2 linked regions of the Luteolibacter sp. Y139 genome follow. Each later gene encodes a partner of the first gene's protein in a complex. Links are inferred from orthologs where the notes say so. Each region holds a gene or a part of one and is shown on either strand. Other genes may lie near its edges.

Evidence for each region.
Region 2: the proteins of carB (region 1) and carA are in contact, whole or in part, in a solved structure (PDB 1KEE), measured with the Escherichia coli proteins. The link is inferred for Luteolibacter sp. Y139 from one-to-one orthologs.

Annotation. Positions count from the first base shown.
Region 1 is NZ_JBBUKT010000003.1:33,652-48,718, forward strand. What follows is about bases 7,325-11,152. They hold carB (carbamoyl-phosphate synthase large subunit), read left to right. Parts: upstream 7,325-7,661; coding sequence 7,662-10,952; downstream 10,953-11,152. Other genes in these bases: WKV53_RS08550 (hypothetical protein), read right to left, coding at 7,325-7,486; WKV53_RS08560 (ThuA domain-containing protein), read right to left, coding at 11,043-11,152. In the rest of the region: WKV53_RS08515 (hypothetical protein), read right to left, coding at 1-6; WKV53_RS08520 (ABC transporter substrate-binding protein), read right to left, coding at 73-1,047; WKV53_RS08525 (L-fucose isomerase), read right to left, coding at 1,128-2,909; WKV53_RS08530 (AraC family transcriptional regulator), read left to right, coding at 3,069-3,956; WKV53_RS08535 (class II aldolase/adducin family protein), read left to right, coding at 3,966-4,721; WKV53_RS08540 (hypothetical protein), read right to left, coding at 4,736-5,215; WKV53_RS08545 (hypothetical protein), read right to left, coding at 5,235-6,311; more of WKV53_RS08550, read right to left, coding at 6,428-7,324; more of WKV53_RS08560, read right to left, coding at 11,153-11,969; WKV53_RS08565 (rhodanese-like domain-containing protein), read right to left, coding at 12,014-12,493; WKV53_RS08570 (endonuclease/exonuclease/phosphatase family protein), read left to right, coding at 12,612-15,067. UniProt on the Escherichia coli protein: Large subunit of the glutamine-dependent carbamoyl phosphate synthetase (CPSase).
Region 2 is NZ_JBBUKT010000001.1:79,684-93,820, forward strand. What follows is about bases 11,240-14,137. They hold carA (glutamine-hydrolyzing carbamoyl-phosphate synthase small subunit), read left to right. Parts: upstream 11,240-12,067; coding sequence 12,068-13,207; downstream 13,208-14,137. Other genes in these bases: WKV53_RS00415 (lysophospholipid acyltransferase family protein), read left to right, coding at 11,240-11,963; WKV53_RS00425 (adenylosuccinate synthase), read left to right, coding at 13,252-14,137. In the rest of the region: WKV53_RS00365 (enolase C-terminal domain-like protein), read right to left, coding at 1-432; WKV53_RS00370 (beta-ketoacyl-[acyl-carrier-protein] synthase family protein), read right to left, coding at 482-1,498; WKV53_RS00375 (beta-ketoacyl-[acyl-carrier-protein] synthase family protein), read right to left, coding at 1,495-2,736; WKV53_RS00380 (efflux RND transporter permease subunit), read right to left, coding at 2,790-5,873; WKV53_RS00385 (efflux RND transporter periplasmic adaptor subunit), read right to left, coding at 5,895-6,998; WKV53_RS00390 (TetR/AcrR family transcriptional regulator), read right to left, coding at 6,995-7,822; WKV53_RS00395 (SRPBCC family protein), read right to left, coding at 7,898-8,350; WKV53_RS00400 (AMP-binding protein), read left to right, coding at 8,441-9,676; WKV53_RS00405 (hypothetical protein), read left to right, coding at 9,865-10,575; WKV53_RS00410 (3-hydroxyacyl-ACP dehydratase FabZ family protein), read right to left, coding at 10,582-11,010; more of WKV53_RS00415, read left to right, coding at 11,127-11,239. UniProt on the Escherichia coli protein: Small subunit of the glutamine-dependent carbamoyl phosphate synthetase (CPSase).

The sequences.
Region 1 (15,067 bases):
TTTCATGACCTTGGTTGCTTAAGCATGATACAGCCCCGACCGCCTCTGGCTTTTCACTGATCACCCGGCACTTCAGGGAATCTGCGTCTTGATCAGCGCCGAAATCTTCGCGTCTTCCAAGTTCGCCGGCGTAATGAGCGTCGCACCCGTGTCCACCACGGCCTCAACCTTCTCACCCTTGAGCTTGGCCACGGCGGTCTTCACCCCGAGGTAGCCCATGTTGAGCGGATCCTGCAGCACGCTGCCCTGCATCTCGCCCTTCTTCAGCGCATCGATGAAGGTCGCATCACAATCGAAGCCCACGAACTTCACCTTGCCCGCGAGGTTCTTGCCACGCAGCGCCTGAAGCATGCCGTAGGTGCTGGTCTGGTTGCTGGTGAAGATGCCTTGGACCGAAAGCCCGCCACCCTCGGCGAGGCGAGTGATCAGATTCGTCGCGGTGTCCTGCGCTTGGCTCGCGGTCACGCCCGCATACTGCTCGGCGCTGGCCACCTGGATGTCCGGGAACTTCTTGATCTCATCGAGGAAGCCTTCCTCACGCTGCTCGGTGGAAGCACTGCCCTGCGCATAGCGGAGCACCGCCACCTTGCCCTTGCCCCCGATGCTCTCCGCCAACGCTTTCGCCGCGATCCGGCCACCCTGGCGGTTGTCGGTCGCCACATAGCTGGCGATGAAGCCGTCACTATCAGCCAGCGAGGAATCGAAAATCACCACCGGCTTCTTCGCTGAAACTTCCTTCACCACATCGCGCAACGCCACGGCATCCAGCGGGGCGAGCACGATCGCGTCGTTCTGCAGCGCCTGGTTCTTCACGAGGTCGATCTGCTGCGAGCGGTCGTCCTCCTTCTGCGGGCCCACGAAGGTCATCTTCACGTTGAGCTCGTCAGCGGCCTTCTTCGCGCCGGCCTCGACCGATTTCCAGAAGATGTGGGTCGTCCCTTTCGGGATGACGGCGACGCGGAGCTGGCCGGAGGTGGCGCTGCCGGACTTGTTGCAACCGGCGAGCAGCGCGGCAGCGGTGAGAGCGAAAAGAGCGGTGGATTTCATCTTGGGTTCGAGTGGTGATTCACTGACGGATCGGTCGCTGAAAGTCACGCTTGCTGCGCGCCTTCCACGGAAACCACCCGTTAGGGGTTTCCATACAGCGGTCCGTACTGCGCACATGCACGGAAATCCGCACTTTCCAAGTCAGCAGTGCCAAAGGCTCGCCATGCGCTCGGGCGGAAAATCCGCTCCTCGCTGACATTGTGCATGTAGACCGGGATCCGCAGCATTGAGGCCAGAGTCAGGTAAAGGTGGCCGATGTGGCCGTGACTCATCACGCAGTGGTTCGCGCCCCAATGGTTCATCACCTCATAGGCGCTACGGAAAGGACCCCGGCCATTAAGAATCGGTGCGAACCAAGTGGTTGGCCAAGTTGGGTTGGTCCGCTGGTCGAGCGCGTCATGCACATCTTCCGGCAAATCGATCGTGTGCCCCTCCGCGATCTGGAGCGCCGGACCAAGGCCATCCACCAGGTTCAGCCGGATCATCGTCGCCGGCATGCCACCGCGCGTGCGGAACCGGGTGCTCAGCCCGCCGCCGGGGAAATACTCGGTGATCGAGGGATGCCAGATCGTCGCCTTGAGGCACTCCTCCACCTCCGCATCAGTGATGTCCCAAAACGGCTTCATCGCCGGTACCCCGCCAATCTCTTGCTCACCAGTCCCATCCAGCGCCGCCGGACCGGAATTGATCAGGTGAAGGATGCCATCCTGCACCAGCGGATGACTGAAGTTCTTGCCGCTCGCCTGCTCAATCGCCGTCGAACTCCAATACGTCCGCAGGTCCGCGAAAATCTGCGCCGTATGCGTGAGCAGCCAGCCGAACAGCATGCCCGCCCCATTGAGCGCATCGTTCTCAGTCGCCACGATGTAAGGCGCGCGCTTCCCATTCCAGTCGAAGGACGAATTCAGGATCGCCTCAAGGAAGTCGCCGTTCGGAAAGTGATCCGTCCACTGCCGCTGCCCTTGGAAGCCCGCCGCGATGGCGTTGTGCCCCTGCGCCTGCTCGCCCAAACCCATCTCGGCTAGCCGCGGATTCCCCACCATCAGGTCCCGCGCGATCAGAGCCATCTTCACGCTGTCCTCCCACTCGCTGTCGATCTGCCCCCGGCTGCGGGTCGTATCCGGTGAGTTGTAATCCTTCCCCTCGGGGCAGTTCGCCTTCACCCACGCCAGCGCCTTTTCATACTCCGCGGGGTCATACCAGCCCTTCCGCATCCGCCCGGCGAACTCGCTCATGTCGATCGCCTCGACCCGCATCCCCAGCCACTTTTCCCACATCGCCGGATCCACCACCGAACCCGCGATCCCCATCGAGGTGCCACCCATCGAAAGATACGACTTCCCCCGCATGATCGCCACCGCGAGCCCGCAGCGCACGAAGTTCAAAAGCTTCTCCCGCACATCCGCCGGGATCTCGGAATCACTCGCCGCCTGCACATCCTGCCCGTAGATGCCGAATGCCGGCAGCCCCTTCTGCGTGTGCCCGGCCAGCACCGCCGCCAGATAAACCGCACCCGGTCGCTCGGTCCCGTTGAAGCCCCACACCGCCTTCGGCACGTGCGGGTCCATGTCCATCGTCTCCGAGCCGTAGCACCAGCACGGCGTCACCGTCAGCGACACGCCCGCATTCTCGCGCCGGAACTTATCCGCGCACGCCGCCGCCTCCCTCACCCCACCGATGCAACTGTCCGCAATGACGCACTCGACCGGTGAGCCATCCGGATAACGCAGCTCGCGGGCGATCAAATCAGCCACCGCACGGGCCTGCTGGAGCGTGCGTTCCTCCAGCGATTCACGCACGCCGCCAAGACGGCCATCGATCGTCGGACGGATGCCCACCTTGGGAAAGGGCGAGAGTTTCATGAGCGCGACGCTGCGCCCGCCCCGCCGCCCTTGTCACGAAGGAAATGGAGATCCTTGTCAGTCAAATACCACTTTTAACCTGCCAACAATGGATCATTCTTTCCATCAATGGATTTTTTTGCTTCCATCAACTCATCCCTTCAGCACACAAAACCCATCGTGAGCCCGACCGATCCCAATGTGAACCCCGCGACTTTCATGTCGAGGCAGGTCGAGTCCTCGCGGGTCTTCTTCTACGACGAACCGGAGCCCGGCGATTTCGAGGTGAAGTGCGGCGGCTTCGAGCGCTGCCGTCCTGATTACCGCATCGATCGCACGGACTTTCCATGGTACGTCATCGAATTCGTCCACGGAGGCAAAGGGAAGGTCGTGCTGAATGGCGTCGAAACCCCGCTACGCTCCGGCGACTTCTTCCTCTACGGCCCCGGCATCGAGCACCACATCAAGACCGACCCCGACAAGCTGCTGCTGAAGTACTTCGTCGGTTTCTGGGGACCCGCCGCGGAGGAATTCTTGGAGCGCTACGAACTCAAAATGGGCGTGGTCTCCCACTGCCTGAAGTCCGAGCCGATCCGTCGCGCCTTCGACACCCTGATCGACCGCGGCTCGCGGAACTCGAAATACTCGCGCCCGATCTGCACCGCCATCATCCAGCAGCTCCTGCTAATGTGCCGCGAGGATGCCGTCGACGCCGGCAGCACCGAGACCCGCGCCTTCGCCACCTTCAGCCGCGTGAAGCAGTGCATCGAGCAGAACTACCTCGACCTCGGCACCCTCGAAGCCGTCGCCAAGGCCTGCGACCTCGACGCCCCCTACCTCTGCCGACTCTTCTCCCGCTTCCACGACGAAAGCCCCTACCAATTCCTCACCCGCCTGCGCATGCAGCACGCCGCCTCCCTCCTCCTCGAAGGCAGCAGCTCGGTGAAGGAAGTCGCCGCCGCCTGCGGCTTCCCCGACCCCTTCCACTTCTCGCGCGTCTTCAAATCCGTCCACCGCGTCCCCCCCTCCCGCTTCCGCGACGCCATGCACGACAAGCTCCCGCGCTGATCCACTTTCATGTCTCCCGCCGAAGAACTCGTCCAACTGTCCCGCGAACTCGGTCGCGAGGACCGCCACCTCGCCATCCTCGGCGAAGGCAATACCTCCCACGACCTCGGCGACGGCACCTTTCTCGTCAAAGCCTCCGGCACCTCCCTCGGCACGCTTTCCACCGATGGACTCTCGCGCGTCTCCCACGAGAAAGTCGACGCCCTCCTCTCCCGCGAAGACATCACCGAGCAGGAAATCGAAGACGGCCTCGTCGCCTGCCTCGCCGACCCGGCTCACAAGAAACCCTCGGTCGAAACCTTCCTCCACTCGCTCTGCCTCCGCGAACCCGGCGTGAAATGGACCGGCCACACCCACACCACCTCGGTGCTGGGCATCCTCGCCAGCAAGCACGGAGCACAACCCTTCCTCCGCCACGTCTGCCCGGACGCCATCGTCGTCTGCGGCCGCCACGTCCTGACCATCCCCTACATCAATCCCGGCCTCGACCTCGCCCGCGCTGTCCGCGATGGCCTCGCCAGATTCCGCGCCGAACACGGCAGGCCGCCAAAGGTCATCCTCATGGAAAACCACGGCCCCGTCGCCCTCGGCTCCAGCAGCAAGGAAGTCCTGAACATCATGCTGATGCTCGACAAATGGGCCCGCGTCCTCCTCGGCACCTTCGCCGCCGGCGGCCCGAATTTCCTCCCCGAAGAAGAAGCCGCGAAAATCGACAGCCGCCTCGACGAGGCCTACCGGCGGAAGATGATCGAGGCAAAGGCCTGACCTCAGCCTGCCGGCTACTTCTGCCCCGTGGTCTTCTTGACCGCGTCGACGCATTTGCCGATCGCCGCCAGCGACTCCTCATCGGCGTTCGGTCCACAAGTGAGAGTCACGACGAGTCCCTGCGCTTCCTTGATCTTCTGACCCGGAGGAAACGCGGGGAAGCGGACAGTGCGCACCGTCAGCTCCCCCTTCTTCTCGGTCTTATCCTCGAAGGCCGGAATCTCGGTCGCATCGCGAACCGCCACGTCGAGCTCGATCAAGTCGTCCGAGGCCGGGCAATCGGGTGCCGCCCGTTCGTGAGTGCCCGCTCCGCGAAGCACGAAGCCCCGGTTGGTATTCCGGAGCACGGCACCCAAGTTGTTCTCCATCACCGGAACGTAGCATTCCTTGAAGAGCGCCACCGGACTGTCTAAGGGATTCTTCGCATCGTCTTTTGCCCCGGCGGGCAAAAGACAGGAAGCGATGATGAGAGGGAGGAAAAAACCGGGTTTCATCGGCGACGATACGCCGCACTTATCGGGACTTCCTCACCGGACGGCCGGTTGCATCAATGATCGTCGGCGTAACCGCCAGCACCATCCGCGATCCATCCGCTCGCGTTTTGGTCGCAATTCTCGTCCCGCCATCCGGGGTCTGCCCCACCGCAACAATAGCGACAGGCTTGCCGTCTCGAATCGTCTGATCGAACTCAGCCTTCACCTGAACGCCCAAACCTAACAAATAGGCCTGGAAGCGGAGCCTCTTTCCAAAATCCTGAACTGTCGAAGGGTCATCGAACCTCGTGTCACCTTCCCATTGCGGAACATATTCCTGAACTCCCGGGATCTGGCGCAACTGAGCGAGATCATGGTCGGACGCAATGCCATTCGCCGGGACCGTCCACGATTGGCCGGCAGGGATCTCGAAAGTCCGATAGCTCAAGTGATACTGCAGGGGAATTTGCTGCACCATCGAATCCACCATGCCTGACGTCATGACCCGGTCGGATGGACTGCGGGTTTCCACATGAAAGCGCGATCCCACGACGGTCAGCCGCGTGGACGGGTCGAGCGAAACGCCCCGCTTCTCAAAGGCACCGCGGGCACCCCATTTCCGGTCGTAGCCGCCCCCGGCGACCCGGCTAAGAAAATCAGGCGGGACCGAGAGCGTCTCCTGCATGAGTCGGTTGTTATCGCGGGAAACCTTTGGCACCTGGAATTGGTAAACATTGCCACGCCTCTTCCAATCCAACCCCGAGGTCGCCGCGATCTCGCGGACCGCATGCTCAAAATTGTCACCCGCGCGGAAATTCAGCGGCCGCTCGTATCCCGCCGGCACTTCATACGTCAGGTCGAGCGGCACCTCGCCCGCCTTCCGGCAGCTGGATCGATACTCGCGGTCCAACTTTTCCAGCGCCGCTTTCGTCCCCAAACCCTGCACATACACGGTCTTTTCGAGGTAAAACTCATCGAGCTGCTCCGCCCGGTGGATCTTCCGGCCATCCTCCGCCACGGCACGATTTCCGGAAACCGACGTCGCGCACGAGGTGATCGCGCCAATCGAAATCGCCACCAGCAAGGCCTTGGACATGAATGCAGGACTCTTCTTCATCTTCCCACCATCTGGAAGCGCCTATCTCCGGTCAATCAAGTTCCCCGGCATTCCCAAGCCCCATGGCCAGCACTTCCACCCGCGGGAGATGATCAAGGCGAAGGCCTGGTCGTGCGCTATCGACTCCGCTTCACCGGCCGAAGCGTCGCATCGACGGCCGTCGGTGTAACCGCCACCACCACCCGCGAACCATCCGGCCGGGTCTGGCTTGCGATTCGTGTCACTCCATCCGGAGTTTGACCCTCGACGACGACCGGCCGACTGCCCGGCGCCGCTTGGTCGAACACAGCTTTCCCCTGAACACCCAAGCCGAGAAAGCCGAACTGAACGGAAAGCTTTCCTCCCTCGATATACCCTTGGGACGGCTTGTTTGACCTGAGATCGAATGGCTGGGCGATCTCTTTGACGCCCCGAATCCGGCGTAGCTTGGCCAAGTCTTCACCTGAAATAATGCCGTTTTCAGGTCCATCCCACGATCTACCGGCCGGGATCTCGAAGGTCTGCGTCTCCAGGCGGATTTCCAGAGGATAACCCTTTTTGACAATTTCAACTGTCCCGAAAATGGCAGCCGCATCACCTCGATCCCGCGTTTCCAACCCAAGCCATGAGTCTTTCATCGTCAAGCGGGTGGATTTGTCAAAGGACACACCCCGCCTCTCGAATGCCACACTTACCGGCAGTCGCGTGTCCTGAGGCTCGTCACTGATTCGATGCACGAAATCAGGCGGCACCTGATACTTCTGCCGCACAAGCCCGTCTCCACCCCGCGGAGCTTGGAAGTGGTAGGTGTTGCCACGCCGCGCCACCTCAAGCTTCGAGGTCGCTGCGATCTCCGCGACGCCTTGCTCAAAGCTCTCGGTCACCGTGAAATTCAGCGGTTGGTGGTATCCCGCCGGCACCTCGTAGGCCAGGCCCAGCGGCACCTCGCCCGCTTTCCGGCAGGTTTCCCGATAGGCTCGGTCCAGTTTCTGGAGCGCCGCCTTCGTCCCCAGCCCATCCAGCTTCACCGGCTCCTTGAGGTAAAAGTCATTGAGCTGCTCCGGCCGGTGAATCGCCCGGCCATCGGCCGCCACCGCCCGATCTCGGGAAACCGAAGTCGTGCACGACGCCATCGCGCCGATCGAGACGGCAGCCAGCAAGGCCTTGGGCAAGAATGCGGGACTCTTCTTCATCATTAATAGAATCCGAAGCCGTCGCCATCCGGTCAACCCGGATTCCCGCCATGAAAGCCCCGTCCTAGCGGGCTTCCGGGGCATGGTGAAAAGAGTGTCAATCCAACCCTTTACAACCCCGGCTGACCCTGCGAAACACCGCGAAATTTACCCCCCACGCGCCTAACCTCGTCCCGCCATGCCCAAAGATACCTCGATCCGCAAAATTCTCGTCATCGGCTCCGGTCCCATCGTCATCGGCCAAGGCTGCGAATTCGACTATTCCGGGGTCCAGGCCTGCAAGGCGCTGCGTGAGGAAGGCTACGAGGTGGTGCTGGTGAACTCCAATCCGGCCACGATCATGACCGATCCGGAGTTCGCCCACCGGACCTACATCGAGCCGATCACGCCGGAAGTGGTGGAAAAGATCATCATCCGCGAGAAGCCGGATGCCCTGCTCCCAACCCTCGGCGGCCAGACGGCGCTGAATACCTCGATGTCCCTTCACAAGGCCGGCGTGCTGGAAAAGCACAACGTCCGGATGATCGGCGCGAAGCCGGAAGCGATCGACAAGGGCGAGGACCGCCAGCTTTTCAAGGAGGCCATGATCCGGATCGGCCTCGATATGCCTCGCTCCGGCATCGCCCACACGATGGAGGAAGCCAGGAAAGTGGCCGAGGAGATCGGAACCTTCCCGCTCATCATCCGTCCCGCCTTCACCCTCGGCGGCCAAGGCGGCGGCATCGCCTACAACCGCGAGGAATACGAGGAAATCATCTTCCGCGGCCTCGACCTGTCCCCCGTTTCCGAAGTCCTCATCGATGAATCCCTTCTCGGCTGGAAGGAATTCGAAATGGAGGTCATGCGCGACAAGGCCGACAACTGCGTGGTCATCTGCTCGATCGAGAACATCGACCCTATGGGCGTCCACACCGGTGACTCGATCACCGTCGCGCCCATCCAGACGCTGACCGACCGCGAGTATCAGATCATGCGCGATGCCTCTTTCGCGGTCATCCGCGAGATCGGCGTGGAAACCGGCGGATCTAACATCCAGTTCGCCATCGACCCGAAGACCGGCCGCATGATCGTGATCGAGATGAACCCGCGCGTGTCGCGCTCGTCCGCTCTCGCCTCGAAGGCCACCGGCTTCCCGATCGCCAAGATCGCCGCCAAGCTCGCCGTCGGCTACACGCTCGGCGAACTGCCAAACGACATCACCCGCGAGACCCCGGCCTCCTTTGAGCCGACCATCGACTACGTGGTCACCAAGGTCCCGCGCTTCACCTTCGAGAAGTTCCCGACCGCCAATCAGGTCCTGACCACTTCCATGAAGTCGGTCGGCGAGGCCATGTCGATCGGCCGCACCTTCAAGGAGTCGATGCAGAAGGCGCTCCGCTCGCTCGAGACCGGCCGCTGGGGCTTCGGCTTCGACAAGAAGGATGTCCACGGCGCCACCCGCGAGGAGATCGAAACCAAGCTCGCCGTGCCGAATGCCGAGCGCATCTTCTGGCTGCAGACCGCTTTCCTCAACGGCTGGACCATCGATGAGGTCTTCGAAACGACCGCCATCGACCCATGGTTCCTCCATCACCTCAAGGAGATCGCCGACGAGGGCAAGAACCTCGCCACGCTCGACCTGAAGGATGCCAAGCGTCTCGGCTTCTCCGACCGCCAGATCGCCATGGCCCGCGCGCATTCGCCAGCCATCCATGACGCCTCCATCCACGGCGAAAAGGATCAGCCCGCCGGAGCGCCACCGCGCGCCGAGCCCGAGGGTGCCGTGGTCGACATCCCGACCGAGGACACCGTCCGCGCCGAACGCAAGGCCCGCGGCATCATCCCGACCTATCGCCTCGTTGATACCTGCGCCGCGGAGTTCGAGGCCTACACGCCTTACTTCTACTCCACCTATGGCGACGAAAACGAAGCCCGCGACAGCGACAAGAAGAAGATCATCATCCTCGGTGGCGGCCCGAACCGCATCGGCCAAGGCATCGAGTTCGACTACTGCTGCGTCCACGCCGCCTTCGCCCTGAAGGAACTCGGCTACGAGACCATCATGGTGAACTCGAACCCCGAGACCGTCTCCACCGACTACGACACCTCGGACAAGCTGTTCTTCGAGCCGCTCACGCTCGAGGACGTGCTCAATATCTGCGACCAGGAAAAACCGGACGGCGTGATCGTCCAGTTCGGTGGCCAGACGCCGCTCAACCTCGCCGCCGATCTCAAGCGCCACGGCGTGCCGATCATCGGCACCTCGCCGGAAAGCATCGAGCTCGCCGAAGACCGCAAGCACTTCTCCGCGCTGCTCGACAAGATCGGCCTCAAGCAAGCCGAAGCCGGCACCGCCGTTTCGGAAGATGAAGCCGCCGCCATCGCCAAGCGCATCGGCTACCCGGTCCTCGTCCGCCCGTCCTTCGTCCTCGGCGGTCGCGCCATGATGATCGTCTATGAGGAAAACGAGCTGCGCAGGTACATGCGCGAAGCCGTCGATGTCTCGCCGGACCGCCCGGTGCTCGTCGACCGCTTCCTCGAAGCCGCCACCGAAGTGGACGTCGACTGCATTTCCGATGGTACGATGTCCGTCGTAGGTGCGATCATGGAGCACATCGAGCAGGCCGGCATTCACTCCGGCGACTCTGCTTGCTGTATCCCCGCTCACTCGCTCTCCGACGAGATCAAGTCCGAGATCACCCGCGCCGCGAAGGAACTCGCCCGCGAGTTGAACGTGAAGGGCCTGATGAACATCCAGTTCGCCGTGAAGGACGAGCAACTCTACGTCATCGAGGTCAACCCGCGTGCTTCCCGCACCGTACCCTTCGTCAGCAAGGCCACCGGCGTCCCACTCGCGAAGTATGCCGCACAGATCATGGTCGGCAAGACCCTCACCGAGCTCGGCTTCACCGAGACCGTCATCCCGACTCACTTCTCCGTGAAGGAAGCCGTCTTCCCGTGGAACCGCTTCCCCGGCATCGACATCGTCCTCGGCCCCGAGATGCGCTCGACCGGTGAGGTCATGGGCATCGACGCCGACTGGGGCATGGCCTACGCCAAGGCCCAGACCAGCTCCTTCAACCCGCTCCCGACCAAGGGCAATGTCTTCCTCTCCATCTCCGACCGCGACAAGCCGGCCGCGATGGAAGTCGCCCGCGAACTCGTCGCCCTCGGCTTCGAGATCTACGCCACCGGCGGCACCTGCGATCGCCTGCAAGCCGAGAGCATCCCCTGCCATCGCCTCTACAAGCTCAGCGAAGGCCGCCGCCCGCACATCATCGACATGATGAAGAACCGCGACATCCACTTCATCATCAACACCCCCAGCGGACACTCCGCCCGCGAGGACGAAGTGAAGATCCGCAGCGGCGCCGTCGCGAACAAGATCTCCTACTGCACCAACATGGCCGCCGCCCGCGCGTCCGTGAAAGCGATCCGTTCGCTGAAGGAACAGGAGATGACGGTGAAGAGCATCCAAGAGTATCATTGATACCCTCCCACTTCCTCACATTCTCAAATGTCCCAACGGGACATCTCATAGAAGCCCGGCACTACGTGCCGGGCTTTTGATTTACGGATCTTACTTCTTATCCAAATTCGCCTTCATCTCCTCATCCGTCGGCGTCTTGCTCGGCACTCCCTTCTCCGGTACCTCCACCTTCGCAATCCAAGCGATCGCATTGAGCACGATCCCCCGGTGATCATCATTCTGCCAGTTCTTGTGAAAGTGCCCGCCGGAAAACCCAAAGGCACGCACCTTCCCACCCTTCGCCTCGTGCTCGAACGCCCACATTACATGCTGCGGCTCCTTGCGCTCTAACACGGCCTTGCGCACCTCCGGATTGCCCGAATGAAACCCATCCGGCCGCGACAAGGTCTCCGGCCCAGGCAAGTCACTGAGGATCGGCGTCACCTCATCCATCTTCTCACGGAAGCGCATGTGGTAGTACCACTCGTCGCGAATCTTGAAGTCACCGATCCCGCGGCTGATCTCATGTTTCGCTGGCTTGAAGGACGCATCCCACTCCGGATTCACCGACCAGCCACCTTCGAAATACCCACCGATCAAATCAAGGAAGGCATTCCCCGGCTCCCCCTTCGGGATCTCCACGGCGTAGTGAATGCAACCAATCCCCGTGCCCGCATCCGCAATCTGCCGGAGCTTCGGCAAATGCTTGATCGCCGGATGACCGTCACCGCCATCCGCATAAAACACCACCGCCGCAGCCCCATCGAAGACCGACTCGTCCTTCGGCCAGCCATCAGTCACCACCACCGCCTCCACCGGCAGCCCGCTCTTGTTCAAGTCCTCGGCCAATAGCATGCACCCGGCGCGATGCTCGTGCTCACCCGGCCCATGGCTCGGAACTCCCGCCACGAAGACGATTTTCTTTTTCACCACAGCCTCAGCCTTTGCAGGCTCAGCCAGGCTCGGGGTCACAAATGCAAGGGTAGCCGCGGCCACGCAGCCGAGGGCGACAAACAAGAAACGCGAGTTTTTCAGCATCGGAGTTCACCATACACGGCGAACTCCCGACGCATTTCAAGGTCTCACTCCGTCGGCAACCCAGCCTCTTTCCAAGCCGCGAACCCGCCCTCGAGAATCGCCACGTCATAACCCTTCGCGGCCACCTTCTCCGCCACCGCACGCGCGTCCGGGCACCCGGCATCCGTGCAATAAATCACCACCGGCTTCCCCGCCGCCTTCGCCGCCCGCATCTCGGTCTCGCTCTGGGAAAGACGTTTGTCGAACTCATGCCGCGGCCATGAGATCGACCCGGGAATCTCTCCGAAACCCGCGACGAATCCCGGCCGCGCATCGTAGATGAGGACCGTACCCGCCTGCTGCCGAGGAAAGAAGGTCGCCATGCTCATCACCGTCAGCTTGCCGGCCTTCACGGCAGGTGTCGCGGGCTTGGCGGGAGCCGCCGACGGCTTCGCGGCAACCGGCGGCACCGCCGTCACGGGTGCCGGTGCTTTGTCCTGACAAGCAGCGATAAGGACGACGCCAACGGCGACGAGCGATTTCATGGCGGGATTCCAGCGCGTCTTCCCGTCCCCCGCAAAGGCGGATTCTCCATGGTGGCAGAAATGCCCGCATTTTCCCGAATGGTCGGCGGCACCGGTTCTGCTACGTTCCGCCGCTACCGTGCGAAAAACCCTCCCCTTGCTGCTCGCCCTGACGATCCCGGCTGCCGCCGTGGAGATCCGCGTCGCGACCTACAACATCGGCGCGCACTTCACCGCCGAAGGCTTCCCCGACTACAGCCTCGGCGACCCCGGCACCGCCGATCACGACAACGTCCGCGACGTGCTCGACCGCATCGATGCCGACGTGGTCGCCCTCCAGGAAATCGCCTCCGCGGACGTCTCCGGCGCCCCGGACGACCTCGACGCCTTGGCTGCCAGTCTGGGCTACCCCTACATCTACACCGCGCCCACCGCCTCCGCCCCGCCGCTGACCGGACCGATCGATACCACCCTGCGGGTCGTCTTCCTCTCTCGCTTTCCATTCATCACCACCAGCGCCGTGCGCTCGCCGGAAGGTGCGAGGGAACTCACTCGCTTGGACCCCGTCGTGAAAGTCGATGTCCCCGGCACCACTCGCGACCTGCTCCTCATTTCCGCCCACTTGAAATCCGGCACCGCCGCCGCGGACAAGTTCCGCCGCGCCGTCGAATTCAAGCGACTGGCCGGCCACCTCGGGGCCCTCGGCCTGACCAACGACGACAACTACATCATCATGGGCGACTTCAACCTGTCGTCGTCCAACGCCACCTACAATGCCTTCCCGGCCGACATGCCGGCCAGCTACGACTTGGGCGACGACATTCCCTTCCCCCTCACCTACTCGACCAATCCGCTCTCCTATTTCACCACCCCTTCGGTGACGAAGCTCGACCTGCGCCAGGTCAACGGCTCCACAGCCACCTTTCAAAGCGGATCGGCCATCGACCTCATTATGGTCTCACCCGCCATCGCCGGCAGGCCGGTGGACAGTGAGGTCTACAACTCGACCCTCGACACTTCTAACAGCGTCGGCTTGCCGAAGGCAGGCTCTCCCCTGGCAGCAGGCGCCAGCGCCGCAGCATCCGATCACTACGCAGTCTTTGCCGATCTGGAGTTGGACTCCGATTCTCCCAATCTCGATCTCACACTCTCGCCTTCCACGCTTAATGAAGGCCAACCAGACGGCGCCGCCACGCTCACCGTCACCCTGCCTGCCACCCGGGCAAGCGCAGTGACCGTCGCGCTTTCCTCGGATGACCCCGGCGCCACGCCCGTCTCACCCACCATCATCATCCCGGCAGGCAGCCTCAGCGGAAGCACTGGCGTTCACGCTCCCCGGAACTTCATCACCGATCCACAGCGCAGCATCACGTTCACAGCTACCGCCTCCGCCTACGATCCGGATAGCGCCGTGCTCCAACTCAACGACGTGGATGGCCCCTACATCATCGCCTCCGCAGGCCAGCCGGTCACCGAGAAATTCACCACCTTCGACGGCACCCACGATCCCGCCCCGTGGACTACCTCCGGTGGTCTCACCTGGCGCGGCAGCGACAGCGGCACCTCCATCACAAGCGGACTGCGCTCCTACGGCAGCGGCACGGATGGATCCCTCGGCATCTTGCCGAATGGCACCGGCACCGGCACCGGCACCACCGCCACCGCTACCTTCGTCAATCAATCCGGCGCACCACTCACCGGCCTGCAAATCGGCTTCGATGTCGAGCAATGGCGAGCCGCCCTCAATGGCGCAGCGGACAGCCTGAGCGCATCCGTATTCTTCGACGGGCAAACCTTCCCGCTACCCGGCCTTTCCCACGTCGCCAGCCAATCCCAGCCAACCGGCCCGATCACCGGAGGGCTGACGACCGCGAAGTCCGCAAGTCTCTCGGGACTTTCAATTCCAGCAGATGCTTCTTTCGAGTTGCGAGTCGCCTTCACACCGGGGGCAGGCAGCGGCGCCCTGCCTTCGGATGTCTTCGTGAACGAGTTCCACTACGACAACGCGAGCACCGATACCGGCGAGTTCGTCGAAATCGCCGTGGGACCCGGTTACTCGGGTGCACTCTCGGGCATCTCGCTCGTGCTCTACAATGGCACCGGCGGTGTCACCTACGCCACCCATACTCTCGATACCTTCACCCTCGGCACGACGACCGCGTCAGGCCATCGGCTCTTCTCAAAGCTCATCTCCGGCATTCAGAATGATATCGATGGAATGGCCGTCGTTGCAGGCGGAACGGTTCAGGAATTCATTTCCTACGAAGGATCATTCGCTGCCACCAACGGCCCCGCCAGCGGCATGACTTCCACCAATATCGGTGTGAGCCAGGTCGGCACCGAAACTGCCGGACAATCCGCGCTCGGCCGCACCGGCACCGGCGGAAACAGGGCCGACTTCACTTGGCAGAAGTTCACCGGCGTCGCCCACTCCCCCGGCCAACCGAACCAAGGACAAAGCTTCGTTCTGCCCACGCTTCCCTCCCAAGGCCTCGCCATCGACAACCTCAGCGTCACCGGTATCTCCGACGGCGACTTCGATGGCGACGGCATCGCCAACAGCCTCGATCCCGACGACGACAATGATGGCCAGTC
Region 2 (14,137 bases), on another replicon or contig:
GGCCGCCGCCTTCAAATACTCCGGCTCCAACTGATGGTTGATCTCGATCGGATGCGCGGATTCGGTGAACGCCCGCGTGATCGCCGCGATCTTCGGCACCAGCGCCTTCATCGCCTGAAGTGTTTCATCATAGGGAATCGTCTTCGAGGGAAACGACCAAACATTGCCCATCGGCATCGACCCGAAGCCCTTGGTCACCTTGCCCGAGGGCGAAACAACTTCCACCGTCACATTCAGCAAGGTCACCCGGTCCACCGCAGTGCCACCGAACTTGTAAGGCATGCGGTATTTGAATTCCTCAAAGGCAAACTCCACCTGCCCCACCCGGACACCCACCGGCAGCTTGACCACGATGCCCGGCACCTGCGCCGACGCGATCCCTGTCGCACAGAGGGCCGACGACTTCAGAAAGGTACGACGAGAGGAGACCATGCTCCTTTCTCAACCGCTAACTACCCGGACGGCGAGCGCATTCCACGCCTCAACGCCCCAATCGACACGCTGCCGCCTGCTCATTGCCGCCCAAGGTGACTACCAGCGCCTCGTTCGCGTCACCGCGGCGAAGCCTCTCCACCGCAGCCACCAGCTGATGTCCCGCCGAAGCCCCGAAGCAATCGCCAAGCACCGGCTTCACCGAAAATCGCGGACCAGCCCACGCCCTGAATGCCTCATTCTCCGGCGCGTCGAAACTCGCTACGCCACTGCGGCTATCTGCCAACAAGGTGCGACCGTCATCACTCGCTTCAGCCGCGAAGGCGGCTTCCTTCAACGCCGCCACACGGTCCACGCCGCCGCCTAACAAAACCGGATCCGGAATCGAAAGCAGCTGCGGACCTTCGCCTCCCATTTCCAAATACAGCGCGGCTGCACCTTCGGACGGAATCGCATTGCCCGAGTAAAGACGCAGGCCTTCCGAACTCAGCCAATCGATCTCCTCAGGGGCAACGACCAGCACCCCATCGCAATCCCCACGCAGCAACCACTCCGTCGCGATCTCCAGCGCCGTATAAACCTCCGCACCATCACCGAGGATCGTGTCGTTCGGCGAGGTCGAATTGAAGAGCGCCGAAAGGTGACTGGAGGGCGCGTTGAAAACCGTCTCCGGGAAAAGGATCGGACTCGCCACCGAAGGATCCGCCAGCACCTCGCCGAAGAAGCGGTTCGAGTAATTCACGCAGCCATTGAACAGCGCACAAACCACTCCCAGCCGGATCTCACCCGAAGCCGCCTTTGCCACACGCTCCGCACCCAGCGCCTCCATTGCCGCCGCAGCCGCGAATTTCGAAACCGGACTCACCCGCCGCAACCGCGGACTCTTCGGCAAGGTCGACGGCGCCGCCGGCACCCGCAGCACAGGCGTGCTCACCGGCTCGCCCTGCTTCCGCTCGCGAACCAGCTCGGAAAGCTCCGGCCGTGCACCAGAATCCAGCGCCTCCATCATCGCAGGCACGCCCCAACCCGCCGAACTCACAGCGCCAGTGCCGGTGATGCGAATCACGACAGCACCTCCTTTTGGAAGATCAGCGTGGCATTCGCACCGCCGAAGCCGAAGGAATTCGTGAGCACGGTATTCACCACCGCCTCCCGCGGTTGTTGAACAAGGTCGAATTCCACCACCGGATCAATCTCGCGGACATTCAAGCTGGCAGGCAAAAACTGGTCACGCAGCGCAAGCAGGCAAATCACCGACTCCACCGAACCAGCACCGCCTAACAAGTGACCGATCGCCGACTTGGTCGACGAGACCTTGATCTTGGAAACCGCATCCCCCGCCCAGCGCGAGATCGCACGCGCCTCAGCCACATCATTGAGCGGCGTGCCGGTGCCGTGGGAATTGATGTAATCAATCTGCTCCGGCTCCAGCCCCGCGGCACGCGTCGCCTTCTCCATCGTCGTCAGCGCCGCATCGCCTTCAGGATGCGGCTGCGTGAGATGGTGAATGTCGGTCGCCGCGGCATACGAAAGCACCCGTGCAAAAATGTTAGCCCGCCGTGCCTTCGCCGCTTCCAGCGACTCGACCACGACGAAGCCCGCGCCTTCACCAAGCGCCAAACCATCTCGCGCCGCATCAAAAGGCCGCGGGATACCACTCGGCGAAAGCGCCTGCAGCGAATCGAAACCCGCGAAAACCAGCTGGCACAGCGCATCATACCCACCCGCCAGCACCCGCTCCGCCTTGCCCTCGGAAACCATCTGAAACGCATGCCCGATCGCATTCGCCCCCGATGCACACGCATTCGAGACAATGCGCAGCGGCCCGCGAACTCCGAGCGCGCGCATCATCTCCATCATCTGGAACTGCGGCTGATAGGTCTCCACCCGCGTGAGCTGCCCCCGCTTCGATTTCCCCTCGATCGCCTGAAGATAGTACCGCTCGCCCACCGGCATCGCCGCAGCGGACGTGCCGATCACCACCGGCATCTCGCCGCCCGACAAACCGGCCGCATCCAATGCCTCACGAGCCGCAAGCCAAGCCATCCGGCTCCCGCGATCCATCCGCTGCCACGCCTTCCGCGAAACACCGGGCGCACTGTTAGGCAGGTCGACCTGCCCGGCCGTGCCCACCCGTTGCCGCGAGACATCAAACAGATCCACCGGGCGGAATGCAGTCCGCCCCGCGCGAAAGCCTGCCGAGTTCTCCGCCAGATCCGCGCCCATCGGCGTCAAGATCCCGGCACCGGTGATGGCGACGGGACGCAGTGCGGAAACTGGGGGTTGATCGGCTCGGAATGCCACCGGCGGCAGCTAGGCAAGAGCGCCGCCGGTTGTCAAACCCCGCGGGCCCTTCCTTAGCCCGCGCTCGGTGCCAGCTCTCCGGAAACTTCTTCCTCATCAATCTCCTCGTGAGCCTGATGTTTCCCCGCAATAATCGAGTAGAAAGCCGGCACCACGAACAGCGTGAAAAGGGTCCCCACGATCATCCCGGTCACCAGCACGATCCCGATGCTGTTCCGCGATTCCGCACCCGCACCGGTCACGAAGATCAGCGGAGCATGCCCGAAGACCGTCGCCGCCGTCGTCATCAGAACCGGCCGCAAACGGGTCTGCGCAGCCTCCTTCAGCGCCGCGACCTTCTCCAATCCCTTCGCCTGAAGCTCATTCGCGAACTCCACGATCAAGATCCCGTTCTTCGCAATCAGACCCACCAGGGTGATGAGACCCACCTGCGAGTAGATGTTGATCGTCGTGAAGCCCATGAACGTGAACGCCAGCGCTCCGGAAATCGCGAGCGGCACCGAACCGAGCAGGATGATCAACGGATCACGGAAGCTGTGGAATTGCGCCGCCAGCACCAGATAGATCAGCACCACCGCAAAGCCGAGCGTCACCACCAGCGCCGACCCTTCCTTTCGGATCTGCCGGGACTCGCCGCCGTAATCCAGCGTGACACCCGGAGCGATCGCCTTCCGCGCCGCGCCCTCAAGCACACTAAGACCGGCCTCCTTGGTGATCCCGGGCTTCACACCGCCGAAGATCTTCACCGCATTCCGCTGCTGGAAGCGGTTCAAGGTTCGCGGCGAAGTAGTGGCCTCGACACTCGTGAAAGTCGAAACCGGAACCAGCCCGCCATCCGGAGTCTTGATCTTGAGATCAAGCAACGGACCCACCGCCGCACGGTCGCTGTCACCGAGCTGAGGGATCACCTTGTAGCTGCGGTCGAAGTAGTTGAAGCGATTCACATAGGCACCGCCAAGCAAGGTGCCCAGTTCCTGCCCCACACCGGCAAGGTCGAGCCCAAGGTCAGCCAGGCGCTCGCGATCAATCATCACTTTCGCCTCGGGCCGATCGATCTTCAGGTCGGTATCGACGTAGAGGAATTTCCCGCTCTGGAAACCAGCCCCTATGATCTGCTGGGCGACCGGAAGCAACTCCTGAACAGGTCCATCCGTCTGAAGAACCATCTCCACATCATACTGCCCCGGTGTCGGCAGCGAGGGATCCAAACGCGGGAACACCCGCAATCCAGGCACCTGCGAAACCGCACCAAAGACCTGCCCGTAGATTTCTTCCGAAGTCCGGTCACGCTCGTCCCACGGCTTCATCGCCATCCCGCCAAATCCACCCCAACCCGCCGTGAGCGACCACATGAAGCGGGTCTCCGGGAACGCGGTGATCTTCTTCACAAGCTCCTGCGAATCACGATTCGCAGCCTCGATGGTCGAGTCCGGCGACGTGTCCAGGAAAAGGCTGATGTGGCTCTGGTCTTCCACCGGAGCCAATTCGCTCTCCGACATCTTGTAGAACGGCCACGCCGCAAGCATGATGACGACAGCCAGGCCAAGGATCACCCAGCGAATGCTCAAAGCGCCATCCAGCGCCACCGAGTAGGCCGCCTTCACGCGATCGAAGGCACGATTGACCAGACGCGTGAGGAATCCTTCCTGCCCCGTCTTGTGAATGAAGCGCGAGCTCATCACCGGCGAAAGCGTCAGCGCCACGAAACCCGAAACGATCACCGCCGCCGCCAGCGTGATGGCAAATTCAAGGAACAGCGACCCGGTAAGCCCGCCCTGGAAACCGATGGGAGCATAGACCGTCGCCAGCGTGATCGTCATCGCGATGATCGGCCCCTTGAGCTCCCGCGCTCCCAGTAAGGCTGCCTGAATGCGCGATTTCCCTTCCCGCACGTGGCGCTCGATGTTTTCCACCACCACAATCGCGTCGTCCACCACCAGACCGACGGAAAGCACCACCGCGAGAATGGTCAGCAGGTTCAGGCTGAAACCACAGGCCAGCATGATCGCCGCCGTGCCGATCAATGAAATCGGCATGGCAATCAAGGGCACCAGCGCGGTGCGGATAGAACCCATGAAAACGAACACCGCGAGACCCACGATCAGGATCGTCTCGCCCAGCGTCTTGCTGATCTCCTTCAGCGCCTCGCGCATGAACATCGTCCCGTCATAGGCGAGGTTCATTTCGATGTCCTCCGGCAGCGTCGGACGGATAACGTTCATTTCCTCTTCAAGCGCTTTGGCGACATCGATCTCGTTCGATCCCACCAATGGCCAAATCCCCAGATACACACCCTCCTTTTCACTGTGCTTCGCGATCAGGTCGGGCTCTTCCGAACCGAGCTCCACCTTCGCGACATCCGTCAGGCGAACGATCGCGCCGTCGCGCTCGACCACGATCAGCTTCTCGAAATCATCCGTGGACCGCAGGTCCGTATTCGCGAGCAGGTTGACCTCCACGAGGTTGCCCTTGGTCCGTCCCACCGCAGCCAAATAGTTGTTCCGCCGCAGCGCGGAGTGAACATCGCCCGGCGTCAGATTCAGCGCGGCCAAACGGTCGGGATCGATCCAGATCCGCATCGCGATTTGCCGTCCACCTTCGATCGTCACCCGCTGGATCCCCGGCAGCGTCGCAAACTGCGGCTGAAGCGAGCGCGACAACCAGTCGGTCACCGCTGAGACACTCCGCTTATTGGACGTGAAGCTCAGATAAAAGGTCGCGTAGGGCCGGTCCGCGCGCTGGATCTCCACCATCGGCGGCTCCGCATCCGGCGGCAGCTCCGCACGGACCTGCTGGAGCCGGGCGCTGATCTCGGCCAGCGCCGCGGTGGTGTTGTGGTTCAGCTTGAGATGCACGGTCACCGTGCTGACGCCGGCACGACTGCTGGACTCCACATGATCGACACCGCCGATCTGCGACGCGACACGCTCGATCGGCGTCGTCAGGAAGCCGCGGACCGTCTCGGCACTCGCCCCGTAGTAAAGCGTGGTGATGAGCACCGACGAGCTTTCCAGCTTCGGGAACTGCTGCACCGGCAGCGAGCCGATCGCACGCCAACCCACGAGAACGATCACGAGGTTGACCACGATGGCGAGCACCGGGTGTTTGATGAAAATATCGGTGAAGGAGCGACGCATGGCCCGGGTGGGGAAAGAGCTTTAGTGAGCCTGTGGCGGGGCTTGGCCGGCATCGGCGACGAGCACGCCATCGCGAAGCTTGAAGGAGCCGGAAGCGGCAACGGGCTCGCCCGCGGTTAGACCGCTCTCGACAATGACTTCGTCACCCAGCACCGCACCGCCTTTCACCATCCGTATGGCGGCGCGCGGCTTGCCGTCTTTGCCTGGAACCACCACAAAAACATGATCACCTTCAGGCCCGCGGCGCATCGCACTCACGGGGATGGCGACCACCTTGCGCGGCCCACCCACGGGCACGTTCACCTGCACCGAAGCGCCAGGCGACGGCAGCAGCTTGGCGTCCGCAACCTTCGCGCGGATGTTCGCATTGCGGGTGGCGCGATCGATTCGGGAATCGAGAGCGATGATGGTGGCACTCACCGGCGTATCCTTGTTTGCACCAATGACCTCGACCGTGTCGCCTTCGTGTAAAACCTCAGCCACGCTTTGAGTGACGGTGAAATCGACATGCGCGGCCTCGTCCACGCCCTGTAGCGTCGTAAGCACCGTGCCCTCCTCCAGGTATTGGCCTGGGTGCAGATCCGACAAGCCGATGCGGACCCGGAAGGGCGCGTGGATCACCTTGCGAGCAATCATCGCCTTCGTTCGCTCCATCTGGGCCAATATCACATCGTGCTCGGCCTTGGCTTGATCCAGATCCTTCTTCGAGCTCGCGCTGCTGGAAGCCAGCGATTCCACACGGTGCAGCGTGGCATCAGCCAGCGCCGCCTGAGCCTCCTGCGCTTTCAATTCGGCCTCCTCCACCGAGACATCCATCGCGACCAGCTCGGCTCCCGCATCGACCACCTTGCCGGGTGTCAGGTCGACGCGTGCCACGGTCCCGGCGAGCTCGTTCTTCAAGGTCACCGACCGCAGCGCGAGCACGGTGCCGACAGCCGTGGTCGTCCGGCGATGCTCAATCTCCCGAGCTGGCTTAACAATCACCGCCTCCATCGGCTCCGGCATCATTGCCGCCTCGTCAGCCGCTTTCTTCTGGTCCGCTTTTTTCCAAGCAGCCAAGCCGATGCCCGTCCCCGCCACGATGGCGATGAGCACCAGCGATCCAATCCATTGCGATGCCTTCATGGTTCCTGATGAGTCGTCGTTTCAGATCCTGTTTTCTTGGAAGATTCGATGGACTGGGCGAGCGCCCGCTCCAGCACCCCTCGCATCCGGTCGAGGTCCTCCTGGCTCACCGGCCGCAACCGCAGCACCCAATAAAGCCATAGTCCGTCGATCGCCGTCGCCAGGGTCTCGGCGACCCCATCCGGCAATCCATCCGCCTGCAAATAACCGTAAAGCTCCTGATAAGCCTCCTGCATCGGCGCCACCAAACCCGGATTCTGCGCCAACGCGGCAAACACGGAAGAATAGCTGCGCCGAAGCTCCTCCGTCCACGACTGGGCGTCCGTAAAACACCCTTGTAAAAGCCCCCGCACCATCCGCCCCGGCCCGGGCGAGGCATTCTCGTAGGCCGACGTGAAATGAAGCCGCCATCCATCCGCCGCCCGCCGGACCATCCCCTCGATCAGCTGGTCCTTGTTCGTGAAATAGTGCAGCAGGCCACCCTTGCTGACCCCGGCTTCGGCCGCCACGGCATCAAAGGTCAGCCGCGAAACGCCCTCCCGTGCCGCCACCGTTTCCGCCGCGTCGAGCAGTTGGTCCCTGAGGGACGATGAAGTGAGTTTTCCCATGCCGCGCCGCAACCAAACCGTCCAGACGGTCGGAGTCAAACCGTCTGGACGGTCGGACTCGATTTTCCCTGTCATGCAAATCATTCCACCCCTTCGACGAACGAGGCGGGCCAGACGTGACAGAACCGCGTCGATTCTTGCCTGCCGCTGGGTGCGCGGAGCCTCTGGCCCGCAGAATGAGCCCTCAAAATCCGCCGTTTCCCAATGATCCGCCAAATCAACGAGCCAGGTTTCCCCGATCTCAGGAAATGGTGCTGCCGGGTTCGCTTCCGCGGGCCAAAGACTCCGCTCTCAAGCATCTTCCGCCAAGCGGCGTATCACCTCGTTCCGTTCCTCCAACAGCCGCCGCATGTATCGCTCCAGAAAGAGCACATCCGCCAAACGCCCTAGCACACCAAGCGGTGCAGTGTAGTCGAAGACATCCGTCATCCGCGTCCCACTCGGAATCTCCTCAAAGTGGTGATCGTGGACAAATCCAGCGAACGCCCCCGAAATCATCGAGTCCCGGAAGTGGACCGGCTTCGTCATCGCATCGATACGACTGGCGAGCCGCTGCCGCACGCCGAAATGGGTCGCCTCCCACGTCACCGTCTCCCCCGCCTCGATCAGCCCCGAAGTCCGCCCCGCAACCGCCTTCTCACCGTGCCTCGTCTGGCTCTCCTGATGGACATCGATGCTCCGCGCGAAATCGAACACCCTTTCGATCGGTGCGGCGATGTCAGTAACGATTTCAATCCGGGGCACACCCGGAGTTTGGAGGCAACAACCGCTCAGGCAAGCCCCACAAGGAACTTGGCACTTTTCACCCGGAAGCTCCATCCCTAGGCAGACCGAGTGCTATTCTCCCGCTGGCTGCAAACCCTCGACCAATCAAGCGACCGGATCGCTCTGATCGATGGAGCGGAGCACATTACCTTTTCAGATCTCCACAAGCGCTTAACCCGGTTGCCGAAAGCGAACGGACCTGTGATCGCGCAAGGATCCGCCGTCGATATCGCGCTCGCCGCTTTGCGTGGTTGGCGCGATGGACAGCCGGTCCTCCCGTTGGAAAAAGGAGCTGCCATCCCGGAGCTACCCGCGTCATTTCCCGAAGGCACGGCGCACTTGAAGCTAACCCCGGGCATCGAAGGAAAACCCCGCGCCGTATTCTTTTCCGCGGAACAGATCGCAGCCGACGCCGACCGCCTCGCCGCAGCGATGCACCTGCACCATGAGGTGCCGAACCTGGCCGCAGCATCGCTCACGCACTCCTACGGCTTCTCCAGCATCATCCTGCCCCTGCTGCTGCACGGCGTGCCAGTGCACGTCGTGGAAGTGCCCTTCCCGAAAATCATGGCTGATGCCATCGCGCAGCACGATGGCGTGGTGCTGCCGGGAGTCCCCTCGATGTGGAAGGCATGGCATCGCTCGGGGATCCTGCGCGAGGCCAAGATCGCGCTCGCCGTCTCAGCCGGCGCACCACTGTCGCTCGAACTGGAATGCTCGGTCTTCAACGACTGCGGCCTGAAGCTCCACAATTTCTACGGAGCCAGCGAATGTGGCGGGATCTCCTACGACACCAGCGAGACACCACGGGAAAGCGCCGCCGATCTCGGCACGCCCTTGCCCGGAGTCAGCGTGAAGGTTTGCGAGTCAGGGCGCTTCCTCATCGGGAGCACCTCGGTCGCACTCGGCTACGAGTCGAAACGCGAAAGCGAGATCCTCGGCAATGGCAGCTTTCTCACCCAGGACTTCGGACGCATTGAAGACGGACGCATGATGTTAGAAAGCAGCGGCGCGGAATCCATCAACGTCGCCGGCCGCAAGATCGGCCCGGCAAAAATCGAGGCCGCCCTCATGGCCAGCGGTCTGGTGATGAGAGCCCGCGCCTTCGGCGTCCCCAGCCACGATCCCGAGCGCGTCGAAGAAGTCACCGCCATGGTGGAACTGAAATCCGGCACGCTCGAGCAACTCCGCCAGCGCATGACCGAAGTCCTCGCCGGCTGGGAAATGCCTCGCCATTGGGAGACGGCCGCGGACGATTCCCTGTGGACGCTTTCCCGCGCCGACCTTAAAAGGCGGCACTCATGATTCCCACATGGACTCGCCGGAACTGGATCGGATTGTCCGGCTTCGCCCTGCTCGGATGCCAAGAGCGCAAGGCACCAACTGCTACGAAGCCAACGCCAATCCCGGCCACACGGAAACTTTTCGCCGGCCCATTCTCCGTCAATGTTCCCGATGACTGGGCCAAAACGGCCGTGATCAAGCAGGTGCCCATGCATCCGCTTTACACCGCGGAGGAGTGGAAGCAGACGCAAACGGACCAACAGTTCATTCTCAAGCCAAGCTATTACAACCGTCCGCTTCACTGGGCCATCCGCCTGCCAGCTGCCACGCCGAGCGGCATCCCCATCGAACCCGAGAACGCCGACGATGACTCGGAGGCAGCCCAGATCCTGATTCACAAGGCGGACGAGTGGGGATCAATCATGACGGACGGCACTGTAGGCCGGGAGAAGCCCGACAAATCACTCGGCACTCTTCGGAAGCAGATCGATGAGGCCGCCACAGGCGATGGCGATGTGAGTTCGCCCGCCTTTGTGGATGGGAGCGCTGGCTTTCCGACCTTGAAGAAGCGCCTTGAGTTTGATGGAGGTCACGGAATTCGGACCGTCACGCAATGGTTGTTCGAAAACGACCTCATGAGAAAGGGACGCCTTCACTACCTTTTTGTCGGCATGTCGGACGACAACACCTGCCAAATCATCGCCACCTTCCCGATCACATTACCCGGCTTGCCGGATGACTCACCTGACGCCGAACACTTGGGCCGAAGCTCAAGGCGCGAGGAAGATCTCTCCCAAAACTTCGAAGCCTACTGCACCGAGGCCGAAGCGTGGCTTGCCACGCACGCCGCGGAGATTACTCCGGGCTTGCAGACCTTGGACGACATGATCCGAAGCCTCGTCGTCCGCCGCTGGGAGTGAAGCCGCTCAGGAAGCGCTCTCCTGCCCGCTGAGCATGATCTTCGCCGAGGCAAGCGGCCGGTCACCCACACTGACCTCACCCGACACTTGGATCATCCCACCAAGACGCCCCTCGACCTCGGCCTTCAGCGTCAACGTTTCCCCCGGCTTGGCCACTCCCAGAATCTTCGCCCCACGCACCCCGGTCAGCAGCAGATTCTCCAAAGGCGGAATCGCCGGATCACTCTGCGCCACCACCCCGCCGAGCTGCGCAATCGCCTCGATCAGGATCACCCCGGGCATCAGCGGATTCCCCGGAAAGTGCCCGGCGAGAAAGCCCTCGTCACCCCGCACTAGGTAGCTGGCAGTCGCGGATTTCCCCGGATCGAGCGTTTCGATCGCATCGACGAAGCGGAATTCCGGCCCGTGGGGCAGCGCAGCGAGAGGATCTTGCATCGCTGCGATCCATCCCCTCCCCAGCCGCCCTGACAAGCCCCGAGAGGCTCTAACACTACGGAAATTTCCATCGACCGTGTGGATTCAAACACGTTAGACTCGCCGCGCTGTTGTCCATGCCCTCCTTGGAAAGCCAAACTCTCCCCCGGCCCGATTCCGCGGCCGCGCAAGCGCGCCGCTGGTGGCGCTGGCCATGGGAAATGGCGGCCACGCTCGGAGGCATCGCCTACTGGGGCATCTTCGGGCTGCTCTTCACCGCGATCTCGATTCCCCTGATCATCCTGCTCCCCTGCGCCACCGCGAAAAAGCTCGGCCGCAGCATGCTGCACCGGGCCTTCCGGGTTTTCGTGGCCTACCTGCGGGCCACCGATCTGGTCTACGCCGACTTGAGCTCGCTCGATGCCCTGGAGGAGGAAAAGCAGCCCGTCATCATCGCGCCGAACCACACCTCCCTGTGGGACGCCGTCTTTGTGATTTCCAAGCTCCCGCAGCCGATCTGCATCATGAAGGAGGCGATCCTGAAGAATCCCTTCCTCGGCGGCGGCGCCCGGCTGGCCGGCTACATCCCCAATGGATCCTCCTCCCGGATGGTGAAAGACGCTGCCGGGGCGCTCCAGAAGGGCGGGCAGCTCCTCCTTTTCCCCGAGGGCACCCGCACCCGCCGCGAAGCCCGCTGGATCAATCCCCTGCGCGGCGGCTGCGCCCTGATCGCCCGGAAAGCCGGCGTCGCCGTCCGCCCGGTTTTCATCCGCAGCAATACCCGCTTCCTCGAAAAAGGCTGGCCGCTCTGGCAAAAGCCGGAATTCCCCATCCGCATCAGCATTGAGCTCGGCGAACCGGTCCTGCCGGGGGAAAACGAGACCGCACACGAGTTCACCAAGCGGCTCGAGGGGATCTACGAGCAGAATCTTTCCCGCGCCCACAAGCTGCGGCGGCAGGTGGAAGCGGGCTGACGCGGAAGGAATTCCGAATTCCGCTTGTGACGCGGGTCCGCCCTCCCCTACGTTCCGCCCGCCGCGCGGGAAGCCCTCCTACCTTTTGCGGCAGTATCGCGCCCATGAAAGCCATTCTTGCCCTGGAAGACGGCCGCCTTTTCGAAGGCCGTGCCTTCGGAGCCTCCGGAACGACCACCGGGGAAATCTGCTTTAATACCTCGATGACGGGCTACCAGGAGGTCATCACCGACCCCTCCTACCGCGGTCAAATCGTCTCGATGACCTACCCGCAGATCGGAAACTACGGGATCAATCCGGAAGACGCCGAGTCGTCCGCTCCACACGTCCGCGGCTTCGTGATCGGCGAACTTTCGCCCGTCGCCTCGAACTGGCGCTCGCGGATGACCCTGCCCGACTACTTCTCGGAGCACGGTGTGCTGGGCATCGAGCACGTCGACACCCGCGCCCTGACCAAGCACCTGCGCTCCCGCGGTGCCATGCGCGCCTGCCTGACCACCCAGCTTTCCAGCGAGGAAGCCATCTCCACCGCCCGGAAGTCCCCTTCCATGGAAGGCATGGACTACGTGCAGGAAGTCTCCACCCCGAGCGATTACCTCTGGGATTCCGAGTCACGTCGCTTCACCCTGCCGAATGCCCTGACCGGCCATCTCGACACCTACTTCGAGCTGCCCCCGATCAAGCATCGCATCGTCGCCTTCGACTTCGGCATCAAGTGGAACATCCTCCGCCGCCTGCGCCAGGCCGGCTTCGAGGTGGACGTGGTGAATTCCCGCACCACCGCCGAAGCGGTCCTGGCCAAAAACCCGGACGGCATCTTCCTCTCGAACGGCCCGGGCGACCCGGCCGCCCTCGGCTACATCCACGAGGAAATCAAGAAGCTCATCGGCAAGAAGCCCGTCTTCGGCATCTGCCTCGGCAATCAGATCCTCGGCCACGTCTTCGGCGGCAAGACCTACAAGCTGAAGTTCGGCCACCGCGGTGGCAACCAGCCGGTCAAGGACCTGCGCAGCGGACGGATCTCCATCACCTCGCAGAACCACGGCTTCGCCGTCGATCCCGACTCGCTGCCGTCGAACGCGGAAGTCACTCACATCAATCTGAACGACGACACCGTCGAAGGCATCCGCCACAAGGACATGCCCGTGTTCTCCGTCCAGTATCACCCGGAAGCCGCCCCCGGCCCGCACGACGCGACCTACTTCTTCGAAGAATTCGCCTCCCTCATCGACTCCACCAAATAGCTTCTACCACTGATCACCGATCACTGATCACTGATCACTTCCGAATGAACACCATCGTCACCGGTCTCCAGTGGGGAGACGAAGGCAAAGGCAAGATCGTCGATTACCTCACCGAGTCCGCTGACGTCGTCGTCCGCGGCCAAGGCGGCAACAATGCCGGCCACACGGTCATCGCCCGTGGCACGAAGTACATCCTGCACCTGCTCCCCTCCGGCATCCTCTGGGACGGCAAGATCAACATCATCGGCAACGGCGTCGTCGTCGACCCGGTCGGCCTTGTCGCGGAAATCGAGCGCGTCGAAGGCCAGGGCGTCTCCATCACCCCGGACAAGCTCCTCATTTCCGACCGCGCACACGTCGTGCTTCCGCTGCACAAGGAACTCGATGCCGCCCGCGAAGCCGCCCTCGGCGATCGCAAGATCGGCACCACCAAGCGCGGCATCGGCCCGGCCTATGCCGACAAGATCAACCGCAACGGACTGCGCATCGCCGACCTGCTCGATGAGGCTTACTTCCGCGAAATGGTCGCGCACCGCACCGCCGACGCGAACGAGGTGCTCGCCAAGTTCGGCCTGCCCACCTTCAACGCCGAGGAACAAGCCGACGAAGTGCTCGCCGCCTTCGCCCGCCTGAAGCCACACGTGAGCAATACCATTCCGGTGCTCCACAAGGCGTGGAAGGCAGGAAAGATCATCCTCTTCGAAGGTGCCCAGGGCTCGCTGCTCGATATCGACTTCGGCACCTATCCCTTCGTCACCTCGTCGAATACCACCTCCGGCGGCTCCTGCACCGGCACCGGCCTCCCGCCGACATCGATCCAGCAGGTCATCGGCGTCTGCAAGGCCTACACAACTCGAGTCGGTTCCGGTCCCTTCCCGACCGCCGATGAAGGCTTGTCGCAGTATCTGCACGATCTTGGCCGCGAATTCG